DNA from 3 places in the Streptomyces sp. NPDC050548 genome. Region 1 is predicted to be linked to each of the others. Evidence: predicted binding sites of a transcription regulator. Region 1 holds the regulator's gene; each other region holds the start of a gene.
The links. The regulator HrcA, encoded in region 1, represses chaperone genes, less so after heat shock. The targets are predictions, from matches to a motif close to TTNGCACTCNGNNNNNCNGAGTGCNAA.
Positions count from the first base shown of each region.

Region 2: groES (co-chaperone GroES) is a predicted target of HrcA. The motif match lies at 1,895-1,921, and genes of this name have one in related genera.
Region 3: groL (chaperonin GroEL) is a predicted target of HrcA. The motif match lies at 2,021-2,047, and genes of this name have one in related genera.

Region 1 covers NZ_JBITGV010000003.1:101,899-108,257, reverse strand. Annotated here, with positions in the region: gene ACIBJH_RS10545 (16S rRNA (uracil(1498)-N(3))-methyltransferase) at 1-736, opposite strand, end outside; gene ACIBJH_RS10540 (nitronate monooxygenase) at 733-1,809, opposite strand; gene dnaJ (molecular chaperone DnaJ) at 1,944-3,080, opposite strand; gene hrcA (heat-inducible transcriptional repressor HrcA) at 3,081-4,097, opposite strand; gene ACIBJH_RS10525 (MBL fold metallo-hydrolase) at 4,270-4,989, shown strand; gene ACIBJH_RS10520 (DUF3097 domain-containing protein) at 5,024-5,833, shown strand; gene ACIBJH_RS10515 (Uma2 family endonuclease) at 5,811-6,359, opposite strand, start outside.
Region 2 covers NZ_JBITGV010000001.1:721,705-728,063, forward strand. Annotated here, with positions in the region: gene groL (chaperonin GroEL) at 1-1,317, opposite strand, end outside; gene groES (co-chaperone GroES) at 1,442-1,750, opposite strand; gene ACIBJH_RS03360 (hypothetical protein) at 2,072-2,353, shown strand; gene ACIBJH_RS03365 (hypothetical protein) at 2,344-3,042, opposite strand; gene ACIBJH_RS03370 (polysaccharide deacetylase family protein) at 3,039-4,031, opposite strand; gene ACIBJH_RS03375 (methyltransferase domain-containing protein) at 4,133-5,344, shown strand; gene ACIBJH_RS03380 (S26 family signal peptidase) at 5,403-5,732, shown strand; gene ACIBJH_RS03385 (RNA polymerase sigma factor) at 5,740-6,359, opposite strand, start outside.
Region 3 covers NZ_JBITGV010000001.1:1,196,723-1,203,081, forward strand. Annotated here, with positions in the region: gene groL (chaperonin GroEL) at 236-1,858, opposite strand; gene ACIBJH_RS05680 (cold-shock protein) at 2,200-2,406, opposite strand; gene ACIBJH_RS05685 (MoaD/ThiS family protein) at 2,838-3,113, opposite strand; gene thrC (threonine synthase) at 3,202-4,518, opposite strand; SAM riboswitch class I at 4,534-4,685, opposite strand; gene ACIBJH_RS05695 (glucosyl-3-phosphoglycerate synthase) at 4,868-5,812, shown strand; gene ACIBJH_RS05700 (trehalose-6-phosphate synthase) at 5,919-6,359, shown strand, end outside.

The sequences.
Region 1 (6,359 bases):
TGCGTCCCAGGAGCAGGGCCGTGGCCGCTGTCCCGGCGGTCGATGTGCGCAGCACGCTGCGCCCGAGCCGGTAGGCCTTCGCCCCGGCCTCCTCGAAGAGGGCCAACTCCTCGGGCGAGACGCCGCCTTCGGGGCCCACGACCAGCACGATCTCGCCCTCGGTGGGGAGTTCGGCGGTGGCGAGGGGTTCGCTGCCGTAGTCGCGGTCCTCGTGGAGCACGGCGGCGAAGTCGGCTTTGGCGAGAAGTGCGGCAACCTGTTTGCTCGTTGCCGCGTCCGCGACCTCCGGGAAGCGCAGCCGGCGGGACTGCTTTCCGGCCTCGCGGGCGGTGGCCCGCCACTTCGTGAGGGCCTTCAGGCCGCGCTCTCCCTTCCACTGCGTGATGCAACGGGCGGCCGCCCAGGGGACGATGGCGTCGACGCCGGTCTCGGTCATCGTCTCCACGGCCAGTTCACCGCGGTCGCCCTTGGGGAGGGCCTGGACGACGGTGATGCGGGGGCTGGGCTCCGACTCGACGGGGAACGCGTGGAGTTCGACGAACAGCCGGTCCTTGCCCTCGACCCTGAGGACCTCACCGGCGGCGCCCCGGCCCTGTCCGTCCGTGAGCACGACGTCCTCGCCGGGCTGCAGCCGTCGTACGGAAACGGCGTGCCGTCCCTCGGGGCCGTCCACCTCGGCGACGGAGCCGGGGCCCACGCCCGCCAGGGACTCGACCACGAACACCGGCGCCGTCATCGGAGCTCCCCCCCGGCGGACAACGCTGTCCGGGCGGAGGTCAGTTCGGCGACCAGGACCTCGACCAGCTGGCCGGCGGGCAGCTCGCGGGCCATGCGGTGGCCCTGTCCTGCCCACAGCGCCATGCCCTGCGCGTCGCCGGCCGCGGCGGCCTGCTTGCGCAGCGGGGAGGTCAGGTGGTGGACCTCGGGGTACGCGGCGGGGGCGTACGGGCCGTGCTCGCGCATGAAGCGGTTGACCAGGCCGCGGGCCGGGCGTCCGGAGAACGCGCGGGTCAACTCGGTACGCGTGAAAAGGGGGTTGGTGAGTGCCTGCTTGTGCACGGCGTTCGCCGCGGACTCGGGGGTGGCGAGGAACGCCGTGCCGAGCTGGGCCGCGCTCGCGCCCGCCGCGAGGGCGGCGGCGATCTGGCTGCCGCGCATCAGACCACCGGCGGCGACGATCGGGAGGCTCACGGTCTCGCGGATCTGGGCGACCAGGGAGAGCAGGCCGATGCCGGAGCCGTCGTTCTCCGGGAGGTCGCGGTGGGTGCCCTGGTGGCCGCCGGCCTCGACGCCCTGCGCGATCACCGCGTCGGCACCGGCCCGCTCCACGGCGAGGGCCTCCTCGGCGGTGGTGGCGGTGACGAGGGTGAAGGTGCCGGCCCGGCGCAGCGAGTCCAGCACCTCACGGGTGGGGACGCCGAAGTGGAAGGAGGCGAAGGACACCGGGTTGTCGAGCAGCACGGACAGCTTCGCGTCGTAGCCGTCCTCGCGGCCGCTGTCCGGATCGCCGAGTTCCGTGTCGTACCAGGCGGCCTCGCCGGCCAGCTGGTGGGCGTAGACGTCGACCGCCGCCTTGTCCGCGTACTCCGGCTGCGGCATGAAGAGGTTCACGCCGAAGGGGCGGGACGTCAGGCTCCGCAGCTGCTTGATCTCCTGGTACATACCGTCGGCGGTCTTGTACCCGGCGGCGAGGAACCCCAGCCCGCCGGCCTCGGACACGGCCGCGGCGAGCAGCGGGACGGAGACACCGCCCGCCATCGGGGCCTGCACGATCGGATGAGGGAAGAGATCGGTCAGTGCGGAGGACATGACGGCATGTTGTCACGTCCTCCGAACAAGTCCGAATCCGGCCTTCCGCCCGGCATAGGCCAGATGCATGCCCTGTTCGGGGCGCGCTGGGTGCCGGGGCGGAGACCGATTCGACGACCTATTCGACGATCGGTTCAGCGACCGTTGAAGGCGTCCTTCAGCCGGGAGAACAGGCCCTGCTGCCCGGGCTGGAACGTCCCCATGGGGCGCTCCTCGCCGCGCAGTTTCGCCAGTTCCCGGAGCAGGCGTTCCTGCTCCACGTCGAGCTTGGTCGGGGTGGTGACCTCGACGTGCACGATGAGATCGCCCCGGCCGCCGCCGCGCAGATGCGTGATGCCTCTGCCGTGCAGCGGGATCGACTGGCCGGACTGGGTGCCCGGGCGGATGTCGACCTCCTCCATGCCGTCCAGCGTCTCCAACGGCACCTTCGTGCCCAGGGACGCGGCGGTCATGGGGAGCGTGACCGTGCAGTGCAGGTCGTCGCCGCGGCGCTGGAACATCGCGTGCGGCAGCTCGTGGATCTCGACGTACAGGTCACCGGCGGGGCCGCCGCCGGGGCCGACCTCGCCCTCGCCCGCGAGCTGGATCCGCGTGCCGTTGTCCACACCGGCCGGGATCTTCACCGTGAGGGTGCGCCGCGAGCGGACGCGGCCGTCGCCGGCGCACTCCGGGCACGGCGTCGGCACGACGGTGCCGAAGCCCTGGCACTGCGGGCAGGGGCGGGACGTCATGACCTGGCCCAGGAAGGACCGGGTCACCTGCGACACCTCACCGCGACCGCGGCACATGTCGCAGGTCTGCGCGGAGGTGCCGGGGGCGGCGCCCTCGCCGTTGCACGTGTTGCAGACGACGGCCGTGTCGACCTGGATGTCCTTCGTGGTGCCGAAGGCCGCCTCGTCCAGCTCGATCTCCAGCCGGATCATGGCGTCCTGGCCGCGGCGGGTGCGCGAGCGCGGCCCGCGCTGCGACGCCGTACCGAAGAACGCGTCCATGATGTCCGAGAAGTTCCCGAAGCCGCCCGCGCCGAAGCCGCCGGCTCCGCCGCCGCCCGCCTGCGAGAGGGGGTCGCCGCCGAGGTCGTAGACCTGCTTCTTCTGCGGGTCCGAGAGCACCTCGTAGGCGGCGTTGATCTCCTTGAACCGCTCCTGGGTCTTCGGGTCCGGATTCACGTCCGGGTGCAGCTCGCGCGCGAGCCGGCGGAAGGCCTTCTTGATCTCATCCTGCGACGCGTCGCGACGCACGCCGAGAACGGCGTAGTAGTCCGTGGCCACTTAGGACTCCGCCAGGATCTGTCCGACGTACCGTGCCACTGCGCGTACCGCTCCCATCGTTCCCGGGTAATCCATGCGGGTCGGTCCGACCACGCCGAGCTTGGCGACTGCCTCGCCGCCCGAACCGTAGCCGACCGACACCACGGAAGTGGAGTTGAGTCCCTCGTAGGCGTTCTCGTGACCGATCCGTACGGTCATGCCCGAATCCCCCGCCTCACCAAGCAACTTGAGGAGGACGACCTGCTCCTCCAGGGCTTCCAGGATGGGGCGGATGGTGAGGGGAAAGTCATGTCCGAAGCGGGTGAGATTGGCGGTGCCGCCGATCATCAGCCGCTCCTCGGTCTCCTCGACGAGGGTCTCCAGGAGGGTGGAGAGCACCGTCGCGACCGTGCCGCGGTCCTCGTTCTCGAAGGCGTCCGGCAGGTCCTGCACGAGCTGCGGCACGTCCGTGAAGCGGCGGCCGGCGATCCGGCTGTTGAGCCGCGCGCGTAGATCCGCGAGCGAGGACTCCCCGAAGGGGGCCGGGCAGTCCACCATGCGCTGCTCGACCCGCCCGGTGTCGGTGATCAGCACGAGCATCACGCGCGCGGGGGCCAGCGACAGCAGCTCCACGTGGCGGACGGTCGAGCGGGTCAGCGAGGGGTACTGGACGACGGCGACCTGCCGGGTGAGCTGCGCGAGCAGCCGGACCGTACGGCCCACGACGTCGTCGAGGTCGACCGCGCCGTCGAGGAAGTTCTGGATGGCCTTGCGCTCGGGGCCGGTCATCGGCTTGACGCCGGCGAGCTTGTCGACGAAGAGCCGATAGCCCTTGTCGGTCGGAATCCGCCCGGCACTCGTGTGCGGCTGGGCGATGTACCCCTCGTCCTCCAGGGCCGCCATGTCGTTGCGCACGGTCGCCGGGGACACTCCGAGGCTGTGCCGCTCGGTGAGCGCCTTGGAGCCCACCGGCTCCTCGGTGCCCACGTAGTCCTGGACGATGGCGCGCAGCACCTGAAGCCTGCGTTCGCTGAGCATCGCGCACACCTCCAGTTCTGGTCGCCGTTTTGTTGCCGGGCTGCCCTTTCCTGGCACTCTGTGCGCGTGAGTGCCAGCGTTCCCCGGCCCAGTGTACGGCCGTGAGGTACACCCCGGGCAAGGCCGGTCCCGCGATGTCAATCCCTGGTGCCCTCACCGTTAGCGTCGCCGTATGACGGTGACTTGGGAAGAGGCGGGGTGGGAGCGGCTGGCCGCCGGGGTGGGGCGGTGCCGGCTGCCTGGCTGGGACTGCACGGTGGGGCTGGTCGTCGGGGGCGGCTCGGCGCTCATGATCGACGCCGGGTCGAGTGTGGCGGAGGGCGCGCGGTTGCGTACGGCGGCGCAGGCGCTCGCCGGGCGCCGTGTGACCCATCTCGCGCTCACCCACGCCCATTTCGACCATGTCTTCGGAGCGTCGGTCTTTGCCGGGGCGACGGTTCTCGTGGCCGGGGGCCTGAGCGAGGTGTTCGAGGGCGGTGGTGAGGAGTTGCGGGCCGACGCGGTGCGCAACGGCCTGGATCCGCGGGCGGCGGAGAACGCGGCGGACATCCTCGTGTGCCCCCGTGAATACGTGTGGGGCCCCACGGTGCTCGACATGGACGGCGGCCCGGAGGTCCAGCTGCTGGCGACGCGGGGACACACCGCCCACGACCTCGCGGTCCTCGTCCCCGGCTCCCCGCCGGTCGTGTTCTGCGGCGACCTGGTCGAGGAGTCCGGCGAACCCCAGGCGGGCCCGGACGCCGTACCGGCGCACTGGCCGGCCGCGCTGGACCGGCTCCTCTCCCTCGGCGGCGAGGACGCGCTGTACGTGCCCGGTCACGGAGCGGTGGTGGACGCGGGGTTCGTGCGGGCCCAACGGGACGCGTTGGCGACCCGTTTCGGCGTGTCGTGAAACCGGGCGGGCCGGTTCTCCTATCGTCATCCGAATGCGCCAGTACTCCGCCGACCTGACCCCACCGTGGAAGAAGCCGAAGCCGGTACCCGAGGTCCCGGCGGACCCCGGCCTGGTGGTCGAGGAGCCGGGCACCGGTTTCTGCGGCGCGGTGATCCGCTGCGAGGCCGGCACGGTCACCCTGGAGGACCGCTTCGGCAAGCACCGGGTGTTCCCGATGGAGCCGAGGGGCTTCCTGCTGGAGGGCAGGGTGGTGACCCTGGTCAGGCCTGTGTCGAGTCCGCTACGGCCCACCCGTACGGCGTCCGGTTCGGTCGCCGTTCCCGGTGCACGCGCGCGCGTGGCCCGCGCCGGGCGGATCTACGTCGAGGGGCGGCACGACGCGGAACTGGTCGAGCGGGTGTGGGGCGACGACCTGCGCATCGAGGGTGTGGTGGTCGAGTACCTGGAGGGCGTCGACGACCTGCCGGCCATCGTGGACGAGTTCGCCCCGGGCCCGGACGCGCGGTTGGGCATCCTGGTGGACCACCTGGTACCGGGCACAAAGGAGTGGCGCATCGCCCAGTCGGTCACCAGTGAGCACGCGCTCGTCGTCGGCCACCCCTACATCGACATCTGGGAGGCGGTGAAGCCGTCCTCAGTGGGCATCGCCGCGTGGCCCCGCGTCCCGCACGGGCAGGACTGGAAGACGGGGGTGTGCCGGGCCCTGGGTTGGCCGGAAAACACCGGTGCGGTGTGGCAGGCGATTCTGGCCAAGGTCCAGTCCTACAAGGACCTGGAGCCGGAACTGCTGGGCAGGGTGGAGGAGTTGATCGACTTCGTCACGGCCGGCGGTGAGGCTTGACTCCGGGAAGTGTTCCGAACCCGCTGGTGTCCAACTCGACGTCGAGCAGGTCCAAAGGCACGGGGTCGCCGAACTTGGTGATGCGTTGCACCTGATAGTCGGCCGCGTCACCAACACCTTGGGGTTCGGTGAGCAGCACGCATTGGGCCATGACCGGGTCGACGATCAGATAGGCCGGTACTTTGCCCGCGGCATAGATCGAGCGCTTGACGCCGTAGTCCCGGTCGACGCTGGTCTTGGAGACGACCTCGACCACCAAGGTGATCAGCCGACTCGGCAGCAAGCGCCCTGACTCCGGGCTGACGCCACGCTCCAGCACAACCAAGTCCGGTACCGGCTCGCTGGCCTCGTCGATGATGTCGACGTCCTGAGTCTGCAGCCGCTCCCAACGCCGGTGCGGGATCTGATCCTGCACCTCCGCGACGATCCGGTTGTGCACCAGATCAGGGCTGGACATCATCACGACTTCCCCCCGGAGAAGCTCTGCCTTGATGCCGTCGGGAGGCTCGAACCCCGCGAAGAACTC
Region 2 (6,359 bases), on a different contig from region 1:
ACCGGTGGCCTCGTCGCCGGTCTTGCCGAGGTTGCCCTCAAGGACCTTGGCGGCGTGGACCAGAGCGGAGCCACCACCGGAGACGATGCCCTCCTCGACCGCGGCGCGGGTCGCGGAGATGGCGTCCTCCAGACGGTGCTTCTTCTCCTTCAGCTCCACCTCGGTGGCGGCGCCGACCTTGATCACGCACACGCCGCCGGCCAGCTTCGCGAGGCGCTCCTGGAGCTTCTCGCGGTCCCAGTCGGAGTCGGTGTTCTCGATCTCGGCCTTGATCTGGTTGACGCGGCCCGCGACCTCGGAGGCGTCACCGGCACCGTCGACGACGGTGGTGTCGTCCTTGGTGACCGTCACGCGACGGGCGGAGCCCAGCACGTCCAGGCCGACCTGGTCGAGCTTGAGGCCGACCTCCTCGGCGATGACCTGACCGCCGGTGAGGGTGGCGAGGTCGCCGAGCATCGCCTTGCGGCGGTCGCCGAAGCCGGGGGCCTTGACCGCGACGGCGTTGAACGTGCCGCGGATCTTGTTCACGACCAGGGTCGACAGGGCCTCGCCCTCGACGTCCTCGGCGATGATCAGCAGCGGCTTGGAGGCGTTGGCCTGGATGACCTTCTCCAGCAGCGGCAGCAGGTCCTGGATGGAGCTGATCTTGCCCTGGTGGATGAGGATGTACGGGTCCTCCAGGACCGCTTCCATCCGCTCCTGGTCCGTCACGAAGTACGGCGACAGGTAGCCCTTGTCGAAGGCCATGCCCTCGGTGAAGTCCAGCTCCAGACCGAAGGTGTTGGACTCCTCGACGGTGATGACACCGTCCTTGCCGACCTTGTCCATCGCCTCGGCGATGAGCTCGCCGACCTGGCTGTCCTGCGCGGACAGACCGGCGACGGCCGCGATGTCGGCCTTGTCGTCGATGGGCCGCGCGGTGGCGAGCAGCTCGTCGGAGATGGCCTTGACGGCGGCGTCGATGCCCTTCTTCAGGGAGGCCGGGGAGGCGCCGGCGGCGACGTTGCGCAGGCCCTCGCGTACGAGCGCCTGGGCGAGCACGGTGGCGGTGGTGGTGCCGTCACCCGCGATGTCGTTGGTCTTGGTCGCCACCTCCTTCACCAGCTGGGCACCGAGGTTCTCGTACGGGTCGTCCAGCTCGACCTCGCGGGCGATGGTGACACCGTCGTTGGTGATGGTGGGGGCGCCGAACTTCTTGTCGATGACGACGTTGCGGCCCTTGGGGCCGATCGTCACCTTCACCGTGTCGGCAAGCTTGTTGACGCCGCGCTCAAGGGCGCGACGGGCGTCCTCGTCGAACTTCAGGATCTTCGCCATGGGAGCGGTTCAGCCCTCTCGGAAAACGTGGGTGAAACGAACCACGCCCCTGACGCCCGGCTTCATAAGGTCGCGGGGGCCAGGGGCGCAGCTCACATACTGAATGTGCTTGCGGTGAAGCGAATTACTTCTCGATGATCGCGAGTACGTCGCGGGCCGAGAGGACGAGGTATTCCTCGCCGCTGTACTTCACTTCGGTGCCGCCGTACTTGCTGTACAGCACGATGTCGCCGGTCTTGACGTCGAGCGGCAGGCGCTCGCCGTTCTCGAAGCGGCCCGGGCCAACGGCCAGGACGACGCCCTCCTGGGGCTTCTCCTTGGCCGTGTCCGGGATGACCAGGCCAGAGGCCGTGGTCTGCTCGGCGTCGAGCGGCTGGACCACAATGCGGTCCTCAAGCGGCTTGATGGCAACCTTGGAGCTGGTGGTCGTCACGATCCGACCTCCCCCTTCGGAGATCTCACGGGGTTAACTGTCTGAGGTGGCGACCAGGTGGATCCGTCGTCGCGGGTGCCGGACCTGCCCGTCGCTATTGGCACTCTCCAGGGGGGAGTGCCAGGTCTGAGACTATGACTGCGATTAGCACTCGGTCAAGCGGAGTGCCAATGCCTGCGGCGCTTGACCGGATTTTTTGGCGACCGTCGGCTGTGGTTGCCGTCCTCCGGGGGCTGCGCCCCCAGACCCCCGCTTCGGCCTGGACGGCCTCGTCCTCAAACGCCGGCCGGGCTGTTCGGCACCCGCTGCTAGCGTCCTGGTATGCCTCGCCCCTCCCTCGGCACCGACGGTTGCGCGGCGGCCGTCCTGGTGCCCGCCGAGTTCGTCTTCGGCTTCGGGTCGGCTCTGATGGTGCTGCTGATGGCGCCCGGCTGGGTGGCGACGGCATGGCTGGGGGTGCTGGTGGCCGCGGCCCTCGTGACGGCCGTCGTCCTCTTCCGGCGCGGGTATCGGATCAGCGCAGCGGCGCAGGTGCTGGCGGTCGGTGTGCTGCTGGGGAGCCTTGGCCAGTTCCTGTCCCTCATGGGCGGTCCTCAGAGGTAGTCCTCCAGGCGGCCCACCGTCAGGCCCCGCTCCTGGATCCCCCGGAGCAGTCTGACCGTTGTGTCGGTCGGGGTGATGCGGACGATGTCACCGGGGGTGAGGCGGTGGGCGCCGCGGGCGTAGGTGAGGGTTCCGGTTGTCGTGGAAGCGCGCCAGAGGACCAGTGCGGAGATGCCGCAGTCGGCGGCGGCCCGGCGGGTGGTGGTGTCGTACGTGCCGTCGGGGGGCCGGAGCAGCCGGGGCCGGGGACGGGCCAAGTGGCCGCAGATCTCGGTGCGTTGGGCGTCGTAGGGCAGGCCCGCGACGGGGCGGCGGCCCTGGGCGGTGCCGAACTCGGTGACGGGCAGGCGCAGTTCGCGGACCATGTCGGTGAAGTTCGGGTCCCGGCGGGCGCTCGCCTCGTGGTCGTAGGTCAGGAAGACGACCCTGTCGCGGGTGCGGATGTGGTCCACGACGGGCGGGAGGCCGGGGCCCGCCGAGCGGGCTGGGGGTCCGGGGGACGGTTTCGGGGCGGGGGCCAGAGGGGCCGTCAAACCCCAGTGGCGGTACGGCTGTTCGGGGGCCGGGCCGTGCGGGCGCACGCGCTGGGCGGCCTTCTTGCCGAGCCGTTCGATGGGGTCGACGGACTGGGCGCAGCCGGTGAGGAGAGTGGCCGCCAGGGCGACGGCCACCGGTGCCCGGAACCTCACAGGTAGTCCTCAAGGCGGGCCACCGCGTAGCCCTCGGCCGTGACCTTGCCGAGGAAGCGGCGCATGTCGTCGACCATCGTGCCCTTCCAGTCCGCACGGCCCCGGAAGTGGGTCAGGACGATGTCGCCGGGGTGCAGCTGCTGGTCGTCCTCGCGGTACTCCCAGTGGTCGACGAAGACCTCCTCGTCCCAGATCGGGGCGTACTTGATGCCGCAGGACTTGGCGGCGACGAGGGTGTCGTGGTTGTAGTTCCCGTACGGCGGCCGGAACACGGTCGGGGCCTTGCCGAACTGCTTCTTCACGATGTCCTGCATGCCGCAGATCTCGCGCTTCTGCTCGGCGTAGGACAGGCCCGGCAGGTAGGGGTGCGTGAGGGTGTGGTTGTTGATCGTGTGCCCCTGGGCCTGCATCTTCCTGAAGTAGCCGTAGTCGTCCTTGACCAGGTAGTTGCTGAGGAAGGCCGTGTACGGGATCTTCAGGTCGTCCATCATCCGCAGGAACGCGGGGTCCTTGTTCTCGCCGTCGTCGATCGTGAGGAAGACGATCTTCTGCTTGGTGGGGATCGTCGTGAAGACCGGCGGGAGGTTCAGCTCCTCCTGGTCGTCCACCTCGAAGCCCTTGCGCGCGGTGATCTCCGGCTTGTGTGCGGGGGCCGGCAGGGCCTGGAGCGGCACCTTCGCCAGTCCCCAGCGCTTCGCGGCGGCGACCCGGGCGGCGTAGGCGGCGCGCAGCCTGGTGGCGTAGGAGTCGAGCGCGCGGGCCGGGGGCGCGTGCAGGGGCTGCGCGCCGTGCGCGGGAGGTGCCGGGTGCGCCGGGTGCGCGGTCGGGCCGGAGCCGGACCGGCCGCAGCCGGAGGCGAGGGCGGCGAGTGCGAGGGCGGCCAGCGCGCCACGGACGCCCGGCTTCCACCCCCGGCTCCCCCGGCGACTCCCCCGGCCCTCCGTGCGCTCACACGTCCGATTGATGTCATTTTGTACGACTACTCGCATGGGGTCGGATCTTTTCAGGTCCCGGCCCCGATCCCGCGCCGACACCGCCAACACACCGCCACCGGAGGCACACCGTCCACCGACTGGCCCACAATGTCCCGGTGAACGACCCCCATGCCCCGGTGCACGACCCCGTGCTCGCCTTCGCCGCCCTGCTCACCCCCGAGGGCCGTGCCCTCCTCGACGAGGTCCGCGGCACCGACCCGGCCAAGGAACTCGCCGTCGCGACCCGGCTGCGCCGCGAGCACCCCGCCGACCTCGTCTCGGCGGCCCTCGGCCAGGCCCGGCTGCGGCAACGGGCGGCGGCGGCGAAGTTCACGCCCGAGGACGCCGACCGGATGTTCTTCACCCCGAACGGCTTCGAACAGTCCACCCGTTCCACGGTCGCCACCTACCGCGCCGGGCGGCTGCGCGAACTGGGCGTGACCTCCGTCGCCGACCTGTGCTGCGGAATCGGCGGCGACGCGATCGCGCTGGCGCGGGCGGGAGTGCGGGTACTGGCCGTGGACCGCGACCCGCTGACGGCCGCCGTGGCGCGCGCGAACGCGGAGGCACTGGGCCTGGCCGACCTGATCGAGGTACGGGAGGCGGACGTCACGGACGTGGACACGTCCGCGTACGACGCCGTGTTCGTCGACCCCGCGCGACGCGGCGGCCGGGGCCGCATCTTCGACCCCGAGGCGTACTCGCCCCCGCTCTCCTGGGCCGTCGCCGCCGCTACGACGGCCCCGCTCGCCGCGCTGAAGATCGCACCCGGGGTGCCGCACGAGGCGATCCCGGAGACGGCCGAGGCGGAGTGGATCTCGGACGGCGGGGATGTGAAGGAGGCGGTGCTGTGGTTCGGGGCGGGGGTGCGTCCGGGTGCCGTACGGGCAACTCTCCTCCCCGGCCCACGAGTTCTGCACGGCCGCGGACTCCCCGACCCCGAAGTCCGCCCTGTCGGACGGTACTTGTACGAACCCGACGGCGCCGTCATCCGCGCCCACCTCGTCGCCGAGGTCGCGGAGGAGGTCGGGGGCGGGCTCGTCGACGAGACCATCGCCTACATCACCGCCGACGAACTACGGCCGACCCGGTACGCCTCCGCCTACGAGATCACCGACCAACTCCCCTTCGGCGTCAAGAAGTTGAAGGCACTGCTGCGGGAGCGGGAGGTGGGCGTACTCACCGTGAAGAAGCGGGGATCGGCCGTCGAACCGGAGGAACTGCGCCGGAAGGTGAAGCCTCAGGGGCCCAACTCGGCGACGGTGTTCCTGACTCGGGTGGCGGGGGCGCCGGCGATGTTGATCGGGCGGCCGGTCGTGGAGAAATAAATCGGTGGGGCGACGCGGGGGAATCTGCCACGCTCATCGGATGGGTGCTTTGGACGCAGTGGCAGGCAGAGTCGCCGGCGGGGCCACCGTGACGTTCCGGCCCAGCGGCTCCTCGATGATCCCGCTGATACGCAGTCGCCAGCAGGTGGTCGTCGCTCCGGTCGACCCGTCGAAATTGACGGTGGGAGACATCGTCCTCGCCCGTGTCGCCGGGACGGTCCACCTGCACCTGGTGTCGTCCGTGGACCTCGCCGGGAAGCGGGTGCAGATCAGCAACAACCGTGGCCGCGTCAACGGCTGGACCGGTCACGACCGCGTCTTCGGCATCTGTGTGGCGGTCGACGACGTCGCCCGGCCGGGAGCCGCGGGCAAGACCGTCGCGGCTTGACGGGGCACTAGTCCGCCTCTTCCTCCTCGGCCCTGCGCAGCAGCAGTTGGCGTTCCCGTTCGTTGCGGGCCAGCGAAGCCGCTCTGACGAACTCCTCCTTCGCCTCCGTCGTGCGGCCCAGGCGCGACAGCAGGTCGCCGCGGACGCTGGGCAGCAAATGGTAGTCGCGCAGGGCGGGTTCGGCGGCGAGGGTGTCGACGATCTCCAGGGCCGGGGCCGGGCCGTCCGCCATCGAGACGGCGACCGCGCGGTTCAACTCGACCACGGGGGAAGGGGATCGGGCGGCGAGGAAGCCGTACAGAGTCGCGATCGTCGGCCAGTCGGTCTCGTCGTAGGTGTACGCGTGGGCGTGGCAGGCGGCGATGGCGGCCTGGAGGGCGTAGGGGCCGGGGGCGCCGGTGGACACGGCGTCGGCGCGGCCGAGGGCGGTGATGCCGCGGGTGATGAGCAGGCGGTTCCAGCGGCGGCGGTTCTGGTCCCTGAGGAGGACGGGGTCGCCGTTCGGGGCGGTGCGGGCGGCCGAGCGGGAGGCCTGGAACTCCAACAGGGCGGCCAGCGCGTGCACTTCGGGTTCCTTCGGCATCAGGCCGGCGAGGAGGCGGGCGAGTCGGAGCGCGTCCTCGCAGA
Region 3 (6,359 bases), on a different contig from region 1:
CCGAGCCAAGTCCGTCATTCCACCCGCTTCACGCGACAGCCTGTGATCCCGGACACGCCGGGCTCCGCCGGGATCACAGTCCGGGGCCAGAAGGCCCGAGGTACGGGCTGCGAACTCTTGGGCGGCCACGGGCTGGTGTATCCCCACGGCCAGGACACGCCCGAGGGCGGTACCCCCCGCCAGAAGCAGGAAGTACCGCCCTCGGTAAGACCGTTGATCAACCGGAAGGGGTCGATCAGAAGTCCATGTCACCGCCCGGCATGCCGCCGCCGGCCGGCGCGGACGCCTTCTCCGGCTTGTCGGCGATGACGGCCTCGGTGGTGAGGAAGAGCGCGGCGATGGAGGCCGCGTTCTGCAGCGCGGAGCGCGTGACCTTCGCCGGGTCGATGATGCCCTCGGCGATGAGGTCCACGTACTCGCCGGTCGCGGCGTTGAGGCCGTGACCCGGGGTGAGGTTGCGGACCTTCTCCACCACGACGCCGCCCTCAAGGCCGGCGTTGACGGCGATCTGCTTCAGCGGGGCCTCAAGGGCCAGCTTCACGATCGCGGCACCGGTGGCCTCGTCGCCTTCGAGCTCCAGCTTCTCGAAGACGTGACCGGCCTGGATGAGCGCGACGCCGCCACCGGCGACGATGCCCTCCTCGACGGCCGCCTTCGCGTTGCGAACGGCGTCCTCGATGCGGTGCTTGCGCTCCTTGAGCTCGACCTCGGTGGCCGCGCCCGCCTTGATGACGGCGACGCCACCCGCGAGCTTGGCCAGGCGCTCCTGGAGCTTCTCGCGGTCGTAGTCCGAGTCGCTGTTCTCGATCTCGGCGCGGATCTGGTTGACCCGGCCGGCGACCTGGTCGGCGGAGCCGGAGCCGTCGACGATGGTGGTCTCGTCCTTGGTGATGACGACCTTGCGGGCGCGGCCGAGGAGGTCCACGGTCGCGTTCTCCAGCTTGAGGCCGACCTCCTCGGAGATGACCTCACCGCCGGTCAGGATGCCGATGTCCTGCAGCATCGCCTTGCGGCGGTCGCCGAAGCCCGGGGCCTTGACGGCGACGGACTTGAAGGTGCCGCGGATCTTGTTGACGACCAGCGTGGACAGGGCCTCGCCCTCGACGTCCTCGGCGATGATCAGCAGCGGCTTGCCCGACTGCATGACCTTCTCCAGGAGCGGGAGCAGGTCCTTGACGTTGGCGATCTTGGAGTTGGCGATCAGGATGTACGGGTCGTCGAGGACGGCCTCCATACGCTCCATGTCGGTCGCGAAGTACGCCGAGATGTAGCCCTTGTCGAAGCGCATGCCCTCGGTGAGCTCCAGCTCAAGACCGAAGGTCTGCGACTCCTCGACGGTGATGACGCCTTCCTTGCCGACCTTGTCCATCGCCTCGGCGATGAGCTCGCCGATCTGGGTGTCGGCGGCGGAGATGGAGGCCGTGGAGGCGATCTGCTCCTTGGTCTCGACGTCCTTGGCCTGCTCAAGGAGGGCACCGGAGACGGCCTCGACGGCCTTCTCGATACCGCGCTTGAGGGCCATCGGGTTGGCGCCCGCGGCTACGTTGCGGAGGCCTTCCTTGACGAGGGCCTGGGCGAGGACGGTCGCGGTGGTCGTACCGTCACCGGCGACGTCGTCCGTCTTCTTGGCGACTTCCTTGACCAGCTCGGCGCCGATCTTCTCGTACGGGTCCTCCAGCTCGATCTCCTTGGCGATGGAGACACCATCGTTGGTGATCGTGGGGGCGCCCCACTTCTTCTCAAGGACGACGTTGCGGCCCTTGGGGCCGAGGGTGACCTTGACGGCGTCGGCGAGCTGGTTCATGCCGCGCTCAAGGCCTCGCCGCGCCTCCTCGTCGAACGCGATGATCTTGGCCATGTGAAGTGGTCCTCCCGGACTGGGGTGGATTGCTCCGGACCGCGCTGGCGCCCGCGACGGACGGCTCGCCTGCCCCGTGGCTCCTTGCGCCACCTGGCCTGCGGGCCTCACCGACCCGATCCTTCGTTATCACTCTCACCTTCAGAGTGCTAACGCCAATGATTAGCACTCGGCATGGTCGAGTGCAAGCGGCTCCCAGGTTCTGACACCCGCTCCGGCCCCTGCTCCGGCCCCCGGTCCCGGGCATGCCGAAGGGCCCGTACCCCAGGAGGTGACCCCCCAGGAGTACGAGCCCTTCGATGAAGAACGAAGAACGTCGCTGCTGTTCGTCGGCGCGTGCTTCAGCCGGTCGCGAGCCGGACCATGTCCGCCTGCGGCCCCTTCTGACCCTGCGAGATCTCGAAATCGACCCGCTGACCCTCTTCCAGGGTGCGGTAGCCGTCCATCTGAATCGCGCTGTAGTGGACGAAAACATCCGCACCACCGTCGACCGCGATGAAGCCGTACCCCTTCTCCGCGTTGAACCATTTGACGGTGCCCTGAGCCATGCCTAACTCCCCTATTACTGGCCCTTGCACGGATCCGCACTTCGCGGATCCGGGTCAGACCTCACCCCCCACAGGATTGGGGGCGTGCGCCGGAACGCGTCGACCGCGGCCGAATGTATCCGTCCAACTGCCGTCTGCAACAGGTCAATCCGACGAGAATTCCGGGCAGGACCGGTCGGGAATTTACGGATAATTCGTCCGACTTCAGGGCAAGTCGGGCCGGATAAAGGGCACATAAGGCGCAAAAGACCTGCACACTTTGGCTGCTTCTCATCGCACGCGGAGCCGGTACTCATATGCGTTCGGCATGCCGAGTGGAGCGCGTTCCCCAACTGTACCCCGCTCAACCATAGAGAATTGCCCCCTCCGCTTCTCCAGCGGAGGGGGCAATTCGATGAACTCTCGGTAATCGGCATTACCCAGGGTAACGATCAGCCTCCGGCAACGGCCGGGATGATCGAGACGCCGGCCCCGTCCGGAGTCGCCGTCTCCAGCCCCTGCTCGAACCGCACGTCGTCGTCGTTGACGTACACGTTGACGAACCGACGCAGCTTCCCCTGGTCGTCGAGGACCCGGGCGGAGATCCCGGTGTGGTTCTTCTCCAGGTCACTGATGACCTCGGCGAGGGTGGCGCCTTCGGCGGCGACCTCTGCCTTGCCGCCGGTGTAGGTGCGCAGGATGGTGGGGATGCGAACGGTCACGCTCATGACTTTCAACCTCCGGTCAGGTGGGGGCCTTTAGGGGCGCGGGGAACTGCGCGACCAGCCCCCACCGGCCCGCAGACGAACAACGACGCTAGGACGCGAGCCCAGCCTCCCTGAACGACTCAAGACTCGGCCGGATCGTCGCGGTGAGCCCAGTACCGGCAACCGCGTCCAACGTCTTCAGACCGTCCCCGGTGTTCAGCACCACCGTGGTCAACGTCGGATCCAGCAGCCCGTTCTCGATCAGCTTCTTCGCCACCCCGACGGTCACCCCACCGGCGGTCTCCGCGAAGATCCCCTCCGTGCGCGCCAGCAGCTTGATCGCGTCCACACACTGCTCATCGGTGACGTCCTCCACGGCACCGCCCGTACGCCGGGCGATGTCCAGCACGTAGGGCCCGTCCGCGGGGTTCCCGATGGCGAGGGACTTCGCGATGGTGTTCGGCTTCTGCGGCCGTACGACGTCGTGCCCCGCCTTGTACGCGACGGACACCGGCGAGCAGCCCTCCGCCTGGGCGCCGAAGATCTTGTACGGCTTGTCCTCGACGAGACCGAGCTTGATCAGCTCCTGCAGGCCCTTGTCGATCTTCGTGAGCTGCGAGCCGGAGGCGATCGGCACGACCAGCTGGTCGGGAAGCTGCCAGCCGAGCTGCTCGCAGATCTCGTACGCCAGGGTCTTGGAGCCCTCCGCGTAGTACGGCCGCAGGTTGACGTTGACGAAGCCCCAGCCCTCGCCGGCCGGGTCGCCGATCAGCTCGGAGCAGAAGCGGTTCACGTCGTCGTAGTTGCCCTCGATGCCGACCAGCTCGCCGCCGTAGACCGCGGCCATGACGACCTTGCCCTGCTCCAGGTCGTGCGGGATGAACACGCAGGAGCGGAAGCCGGCCCGGGCGGCGGCGGCACCGACGGCGCCGGCGAGGTTGCCGGTGGAGGAGCAGGAGAGGGTGGTGAAGTCGAAGGCGCGGGCGGCCTCGATGGCCTGTGCCACGACGCGGTCCTTGAAGGAGTGCGTCGGATTGCCGGAGTCGTCCTTCACGAACAACTTGCCCGCGTCGACGCCCAGTTCGCGGGCGAGGTTGTCGGCCTGGACGAGCTTGGTCCAGCCGGGGTTGATGTTCGGCTTGGTCGCCACGTCGGCGGGGACGGGCAGGAGGGGCGCGTAACGCCAGATGTTCGCGGGGCCCGCTTCGATCCGCTTGCGGAGCTCTTCGGTGTCGTAGGCCGAGAAGTCGTAGGCGATCTCCAGCGGGCCGAAACACTCCTCGCAGGCGAAGACCGGGCCGAGCGGGACGCGGTGGCCGCACTCGCGGCAGGAGAGCGCGGTGGCGGGGCCGAGATCAACGGCGTCTGCGGACTTCGTGTCCGTCTTCGCGGGGTTCGTGGTGCTTGCAACAGTCTGCGCAGCCATGGAGGCGAGGCCCTTTCCTCATCTTCCTCACGACGCGTTTCGCCGTGAGACGGATTTGGCACCTTCCCGAGCCGGGAGCCTCGGCGCATGGTCACCATGCGGCAAGACCGGCTGGAGGGTTGCCGGGGCTTCAACGGGCCGTATCCCTCTGCCCCTCTGGATGAGCGGTGTTCAGTTGTGTATGCAATTGTCTCGCCGACGGCCCCCGACATGCGATGGTCATCAGCGTTGTTCAAGACTGTAACCGAAGGCCAGGACAGTTGAGTGAGCCGTCCGAACCGCGAGATGGATCACATACTCACTGTCTGTGACCAGTCCTCGCCGAGAGAACGCAGAGGAGCCGCGCAACGTGCTGAAGGAAGTCGAGCACTGGCTGAGCACCCGCTCCTGGTCCCTGACCGATCGGCCGCTCCACAAGATCCTGGCCGCGAAGCACCGCACGGGCCAGTCGGTCTCCGTCGTGCTGCCCGCGCTCAACGAGGAGGCGACGGTCGGTGAGATCGTCGCGATCATCCGTCACGACCTCATGCAGCAGGTCCCGCTCGTCGACGAGATCGTCGTCGTCGACTCCGGGTCCACCGACCGCACCTCCGAGGTGGCCGCCGCGGCGGGCGCCCGGGTCGTGCACCGCGACGACATCCTGCCCCGCATCCCCACCGTGCCCGGCAAGGGCGAGGTGCTGTGGCGCTCGCTGCTGGTCACCAGCGGCGACATCGTCTGCTTCATCGACGCGGACCTGAAGGAGTTCTCCTCCGACTTCGTCACCGGGATCGTGGGCCCGCTGCTCACCGACCCCGGCGTCGACCTCGTCAAGGCGATGTACGACCGCCCGCTGGGCGGCGCGGCCGGCCAGGGCGGACGTGTCACCGAGATGATGGCCCGCCCGCTGCTGAACATGCACTGGCCTCAACTGGCCGGATTCGTCCAGCCGTTGGGCGGCGAGTACGCGGCCCGGCGCTCGCTGCTCGAACAGCTGCCGTTCCCCGTCGGGTACGGCGTCGAGTTGGGCATGCTCGTCGACGCGCTGCACCTGGTGGGCCTGGACGCCCTCGCCCAGGTCGACGTGGGTGTGCGCAAGCACCGGCACCAGGACGGGCAGGCACTGGGGCGGATGGCCGCGCAGATCTACCGCACGGCACAGCTGAGGCTGGCCCGCGGGCATCTCATCCGGCCGTCCCTGACCCAGTTCGAGCGGGGGCCGGACGGTTTCGAGCCGCGCACGTACTCCGTGGACACGGAGGAACGGCCGCCGATGGCGGACATCACCGAGTACCAGTCGCGCAAGGTGGCGTAGCCGACGGCACGACAGCCAGGGCCCGGGGGCCGTATACGGACTCCGACAGTCCGCCGCGGGCCGTCCGTACGTTTGAGTGTTTCCGGGCCGGGCTAGGTTGTGCCGTATGGCTTCCACGGCTTCCACGCCCTCTCCCGGTGCAGCTCAGGTGCTCGTCGCGTCCAATCGCGGCCCGGTCTCGTACGAGGTGGGCGACGACGGTTCGCTGCACGCCCGGCGCGGGGGCGGCGGGCTGGTGTCGGGTCTTTCGGCGATCGGGCCGGACGCGGGGGCGCTGTGGGTGTGCTCGGCGCTGTCGGAGGGTGACCGGGAGGCGGTACGGCGGGGCGTCGGCGAGGACGGTGTGCGGATGCTCGCCATTCCGGCCGACGTGCACGCCGACGCGTACAACGGCATCGCCAACTCCGTGCTCTGGTTCGTCCACCACATGCTGTACCAGACCCCGCTGGAGCCGGTCTTCGACGCGGAGTTCCGGCGCCAGTGGGAGTCGTACGAGACATACAACCGGGCGTTCGCCGAGGCGCTGGCCCAGGAGGCGGCCGAGGGC